DNA from 2 places in the Nitrospira defluvii genome. Region 1 is predicted to be linked to the other one. Evidence: riboswitches for the same ligand, from Rfam matches in the RefSeq annotation. Region 1 holds a riboswitch; the other holds the start of a gene.

What was found. Region 1 has a riboswitch for fluoride ahead of KJA79_RS16220 (DHA2 family efflux MFS transporter permease subunit). Riboswitches for the same ligand answer to the same signal wherever they lie in the genome.
Region 2: another riboswitch for fluoride. It lies ahead of KJA79_RS07035 (ATP-binding cassette domain-containing protein); the one in region 1 lies ahead of KJA79_RS16220 (DHA2 family efflux MFS transporter permease subunit).

Annotation. Positions count from the first base shown of each region.
Region 1 covers NZ_CAJNBJ010000017.1:238,423-241,764, forward strand. The annotation lists gene KJA79_RS16215 (efflux transporter outer membrane subunit) at 1-95, opposite strand, end outside; gene KJA79_RS16220 (DHA2 family efflux MFS transporter permease subunit) at 92-1,690, opposite strand; fluoride riboswitch at 1,920-1,985, opposite strand; fluoride riboswitch at 2,246-2,321, opposite strand; gene KJA79_RS16225 (hypothetical protein) at 2,507-2,911, opposite strand; one part of gene KJA79_RS16230 (IS5 family transposase) at 3,164-3,342, opposite strand, start outside.
Region 2 covers NZ_CAJNBJ010000001.1:1,444,593-1,447,934, reverse strand. The annotation lists gene KJA79_RS07045 (hypothetical protein) at 60-635, shown strand; gene KJA79_RS07040 (sulfite exporter TauE/SafE family protein) at 791-1,522, shown strand; fluoride riboswitch at 1,621-1,695, shown strand; gene KJA79_RS07035 (ATP-binding cassette domain-containing protein) at 1,716-3,342, shown strand, end outside.

The sequences.
Region 1 (3,342 bases):
GGTTGCTCTCTCGCTGGAATCCAGGCGCAGCTACTCCCCAGCAACAGCCACCCTGAGAGCAAACAGACCTGTGTCAGGGCAATCTCTGGCCTCATACTTCCTCCATCAATTCTTCGGCTTGCCGTTCCTGCCAATCGTTCCGGCCTATCACACCGGCATAGCGCGTGGGAGAGGCCATCCACACCAGTACAGCCAATACTAGAAACACATAGCTCGACAGAAGAAACGCATCATTCACGGACAGAATGGCGGCTTGCTGCTTCATCAGAGACAGAAGTTTCGGGGCCACCGTGGTGGAATTGAATCCTACCTCTCGGAGAGTCGTCGAGACCCCCTGCAAGGGGTCGAACGAGGTGAACACCCGTCCACCGAAATGGTCAGCCAAATGGAGCTGGTGAAAGGGCGTGCGACGAAAGAGGACAATCCCCTGCCCGCTGATGCCGAACCCTCCGGCCGCAATTCTGAACAGCGTGGCGGTTTCTGCTGCGTGGAGGATTTGATGTTGAGGTAAGCCGTGGAGTGTCAGCATATTCAGCGGGATAAAGAACGATCCCAGGAACAGGCCTTCCAACAACATGGGCCAGAAGAGTTGGTCGAACGAATGGGGTTCATCAAAGAGCCCGATCCAATAAAACGTTCCCGCGAACCCCACACAGGTCAGGGACGCGAAAATACGCGCATCGAATCGATGGGAAATGGAGTAGACGTGTGCCACCATGAGCATGGGCATTCCCAGCAGCATCATGGGGAGAAATTCCATCCCGGCCAATGAGGACGAGTAATCCATCAACAGCTGAAGCTGTACGACGAACATGGAGAGCAGCCCTTGGAGACAGAAGAATCCGGCACTCAGGATGAGCACCCCAAGTGCAAAATTACGGTGCTTGAATAGGTGAAGATCCACGGCGGGATCAGGCGTTCCCAGCTCCCATATAACAAAGGCAGGGATAGAGATGAGCACGACACCCAACACAGTCGTAAGAAAGGGCGAGTCGAACCAATCAAAATCATTGCCCTGGTTGAGGATGGTTTGAATGCCAACCAGTACCACGGCCAAGAGCATCCATCCCACAACGTCAAATGCCGTGCGTCGAGAGTCGCATCCGCGATGGCGAAGCAAATAGCCGACCATGCCCGCAATGGCGAGTGCAGCCAGGGTGTTGAAATGGAAGAGGTACCGCCACCCGAGTTCGTCTGCGATCCATCCACCCAGTGCCAGGCCAATCGTAAAGGGCAGCAGGGCAAACACTCCCCACAGGCCGAGCCCGACAGATTTGAGCCGATCGGGGTATTCATCCAGCAAGAGGGTTTGCCCGATCGACAGGGTCAGGCCTCCAGACAATCCGAGCAGCATTCGGCCGGGTAAAAATAGCCACAGGCTCTCGCTCAGGGCACAGGCCAAGGAGGCCAGGGCAAAGGCAATGAAGGCTCCGATATAGACACGGACATCCCCATAGCGATGCGAGAGCCACCGCGCGATGGGAAAGGCCAACGCCAGCGCAATCATAAAATCTGTCGTCGCCCAGGATGCAAAGCTGGGCGATACCCCTTCGAGGTCGCCAGCCGTATGGGGCGACAGCGCGGTATAAGCCCCTGCATTAAAGAGGATGATCATATGCCCAAGTCCAAGCAGGAGGGTGAACAGCACAAACCGCCATCCGTGCAAGCGAGGCGTAGCGAGAACCGACATCAGTTACTCCACCTTTTGCGACAGACTATCGGTTCGAGGGGTATCACGAACGGAACGTGATGCAACGCATTGCGTATCTGCACGACGGACCAACGCCATAGAAGTCATGATTAAGGGGTGGAGGGACATCCTCGGGAGGAACCGGGGATGCCATGACTTCGGGGCACCTCGAAGCCCTTCCTCCACCTTGTCTCTCCGCTTCTGCAAAAAAAAACTCCTACCAGCGCATTCGCTGATAGGAGTCATCAGCCGGCTCGTACCGGCAATTCGGGTGAACTCCATCACCCTGTCACACTGAGTTGCGCTCGTTACCTACACATGCAGGACCACGATTCCATCAACATTATTCACGCACTCAAATTGGTTACAAACATCCGCTTAAATTGGAAGCAAAAATCAGTCCTTGCTTGATCACTCGCTGGGAGCTGGTTTCCGACAATGATCGATTGCATAAAATCAAATTCGCACAGTGCTCGCTGTGCGAATCCGCTCAGCTCGTGTACTCAGGTACTGGACCATCTCTCCATCCCTCACAAAAAAACTCCCACAGCTTGCTATGCCGTAGGAGTCATCAGCCACGAGGGTGTGTCCCTGGCGGCGTTTCGCGGTGAACTCCTTCACCGTGCTTTGACCATACCTTGGAGTGCGATGCCTGTCAAGGCGATATCAAACTGAGAAAATCAGGCCTCACGATTACCATGCGGAATTCATAAGGAAGCTTATGACCACACCAATCCACCCCTGAAGACGACAGGCGTCGTATTCTGCCTCGAGCCCATAATGGTGAAGATCGACGATCAGAAATGCGCAGCCTCATCATGGGGCTCCTAGTGATAGTGTGTTTTGCATGAGTCGTTCGAGATCGTGGCTCATGAGATCCACCTCGGCTTCGAGCAAATCCATCATCGCGGCACGCGCTCGGAGATCCTCAATGTCGTAAGAACCGCCCCGGCCGAAGAACAGTGCCATGCGCCGCCGCTCGGTGTCCGACCCGGCTTTGCCAAGCCTGCCATCCTGGTGCCAGCGGGCGATCAGCGTCTCACGCAACGAGCGCTGTGCTGGGTCATCCCGCAAGGGCCGGTTCAAAAAGCGCCACACCGACTGGGGAAAGAGTGAAGGCTCATCTGGTCCTTCCCACACCTCCCGTAAGAGATTTCGGCCATGCTGAAAGTCGTATCGCGGGTCATCGAACAGAGCTGCAGCGCCGAAAGCAGATGCCACGACACCTGCCGCTATGGCTGCAAGGCCCCCGGCCATCGATGAAGGATCAACTGCAGCCAACCCGCCCGAGAGGATTCCGACCAGTCCGCCTCCAAGAACACCGAAGATTGTGAGACGTCTAGCCCGGGCCTCTCGTTTTTCTTGCATCTGATCTGCCAGCTGGTCAGCTCGTTTTTCCTCACAGTTCGCTTCGGCTGCAGCACTTTTCACGTCGAGCAGTGCTAGGGTGTGTTAACAATTGCATGGTAGCGATCATGCCAGCCAAATACAGGCACAAGCCAGACTGAGCATAGACATGAAGTTCTGCGCAAGCTTCTCGTAGCGTGTGGCGATGCGCCTGAACTGCTTGAGTCGGCAGAAGAAGCGCTCGACGAGGTGGCGGTCTTTATAAAGGTGACGATCATAGACCCGCTGCGTCAGACGATGACTGC
Region 2 (3,342 bases), on a different contig from region 1:
CATCCGCACGCCCACGCACTTCCTTGACAGGCCTGCTAGGGCAGGTGTACCAAGACAGCATGCGGGAGCTCGGCGCGCTTGTCTGCCTCATCGTCCTCCTCTCAGGCTCCCCCCTTGGAGCTGAGGATCTCCCTCTCACGCGCAATGTGCCGATCCCGGACTTTCAGAACCGCACTGAGAACGCCAAACCTTACAATTTCGACGCCCCGCCCGAAGGCATGTTTCGCCGCATCGTGCTCGCCGAGGGATTCGATGAAGAACTGGGGTTTCAACGGACCCATGAAATCGTTCCCGTCGCCCCCACAGAGCAGTTCACCGCCGGATCGAAGCCGATTTTCATCGTGTTCGAACTGCACCAGCACTATCAATCGTTTCAAGTATTCGGGCGCTGCTATCCCGAGCCGGAAGCAGGAGCCGCGGGGCAACCGGTCGTGGCCGAAGACGCCATGTACATCGCCCTGGAAGACCAAACCGGCTACCTCACATTGCTCCCCGCGGAAGGCAGTTGGAAACCCGGTCGCTATAAAGTGGAAATCCACGCTGGCGAACAGATCAACGACATGAGCTTGATGGGCACCATGCGCTTCACCGTCTCCGCTCCGCCCGATCGCCCGGTTCCCTCCAAGCCACAATAACCCCGCAGGCATGCCGTTCCATCAACCGCCGATCACCTCCTCGACGCCATTTACACTGTTTGACCGGCGCTACGACCCTGCGCTATATCCGACAGCAACCGTAAGAGGCACAAGCCGGGCCGAGAAAAGCCCGCGCCGGATGGGACAGCGTCACCATGCACTGGGACATTCTCGCAACGATTCTCCTGACGGCCACCATTCAATCCCTCTTCGGCGTCGGCGTCCTCCTGTTCGGCACCCCGATTCTGCTGGTCTTGGGCTACGACTTCATCACCACCCTGACCACACTCCTGCCGATCTCGCTGGCCATCAACCTGCTCCAAGTCAGTAAGGACTATCGGCAGATTCATCTTCCGTTCTACCGGCAGATCCTCACCCTCTCGATTCCCTGCGTCATCCTCTGGCTTCTGCTGGTGACGACACGCAAACTGAACATCGGCGGCATCGTCGGGGTTTTTCTGATCGTGGCCGCCCTGAAAAGCGTATATCCGCCGTTTCAACGAGTCATCGAATCACTCGTACGGTATGAGCGTACGTACTTCGTGGTGATGGGCATGGTGCATGGCTTGACCAATCTGGGCGGCTCACTGCTGACGGCCATCATTCACAGCAAGCCATACGACAAAGACCAGACCCGCGCCACCACCGCGGTGTCCTACGGGACCTTTGCGCTCTTTCAACTCCTGACGCTCGGGCTCTCCCTTGGTCCTTCGACCATCGCCACCCCCACGACTGTCTTATACCTGGCCGCGGGCATCAGCATGTTCCTGGGCACCGACCTGCTGCTCTACAGCAAGATGAGCACGGATCGATACCGGACCACGTTCGCGGTATTTCTGTTTCTGTCGGGCACCGCGCTGATTTTCAAATCGCTCTTCCTGCGTTAGCCCCTCCACGGCCTCAGCGACAGGCTCAGCGAACCGAGAACCGTCGATTGTCTTGACGGCGGCAGGGATGCCGGTCTAGACTTCGCACTGTTCCTGACGAGTCCCAAGGTGATGGAGTTCACCGAGAACCGCCGACCGCCCTTCCGCGCCCGGCTGATAACTCCTACCAGCGCCCCACGCGGTAGGAGCCTCTTTGAGCGAACAGCCCACGACCAGCCCGGCCTATCCGCAATATCAACTGACCCGGGTCCTCCGCGACATCTTCACGCACTTGAGCCTCCTCCTGACGCTCGAACGGTCGATGCTCGGTATCATCGCCTCATACGCCGTCGCGATCGGATTCTTCCTTCTCTGCGTCCCCATCGCCGTCCAGGAATTGGTCAGCACCTTCTCCTTTGCCATGGAGCCGCGGATGATCTTTACGCTGACGATCTTCGTCGCCAGCTCGCTGACCGGGGTCGCCGCCTTCCGCGTGCTCCAGGCGCGCGCGGTCGAAACGCTCCAGCAGCGGATCTATACACGCATCGCCATCGCCTTCACGCGGCTGCTTCCTCGCTTGCGTGACGACACGTTCGCGCCGCAACAGGCCCATCGATTCATGGAGGCTGACTTACTCACCCGGGCGCTGGTTGCCATGGTGGCGGATCTGTTCAACGTCGCGGTGGTCGGCACCATCGGGGTGACCATGCTGATCCTGTTTCACCCCTACTTCACCCTCTACATTCTGGTCCTGATTCTGGGCTTTGTCGGACTGCTGACACTCTTCGGCCGCGGCGGCTTCTTCATCACCCTGGAGATGTCCCGACTGCACTACCAGATTTTCGGCTGGATTCAGAACATCGCACACAACCTCCCGCACCTTCGCGCGGCAGGCGACAGCCCCTATCTGCTGGAACGCACCGATGGCCTCACCCGCCTCTATGCCCGTATTCGACAACGCCGCTCGGATACCTTGACCGGAAGGCAGTACAAGGCCGCCGCTCTCTGGCAGGTGGTCGGCCACAGCGGACTCATCATTACCGCCGGACTTCTCGTCGTCGACGGCCAATTGACCGTGGGCCAATTCGCCGCCGCCGAGGTGCTGGTGGGGAATCTGCTGGTGAACATGGACACGTTGGCACGACGCATGGTGGCCATGTTTTTCGCCTTCGTCTCCTGCCGGGAAATCGCCGCCGTGTTTTCACTACCGACAGAAGAAGAGCAGGCCAAGGAGGATGTACCGGCGATGCAATTCGGGGTATCAGGTATTCGGCTGACCTGCCGGAACCTGTCCTATACCAGTCCGGATGGAAGCACGATGTTTCAGAACGTCTCGCTGGAGGTGTCACCAGGAGAAAAGGTCGCCATCCTCTGCAGCAGCAATCCCGCCAAGACCGCTCTCGCCAAAGTGCTGGCCGGGCTTCATCCCCCGACCACAGGCTTCGTCCGGTACAACGAAATGAATCTGGTCGAAGTGAAGCGGGATGCCATCAGCCGGGTACGCGGCCTCATCCTGGACTCTCATCCGACGTTGCTGGACGGCACGCTGGAGGACAACCTCACCCTCGGGCGACCGAGCATCGAATATGACGACCTCCAATGGGCCCTGCGCTTCGTGGAGTTGGATACCGACATCGACGCGATGCCGCAGGGGTTGCACACGCCGGTCTCCGGCCTGGAGGTTACCCTGTCCATCAGCCAGATTCTCCGTATTCTCGTGGCCCGCGCGATCGTGACACGGCCGCAGGTGCTGATTTTCGACGGGACCCTACACAACATGCTGCCCGCGACACGCACCCTGCTCCTGCGTCGGCTGTGCGCCAAGGACCAGCCATGGTCGG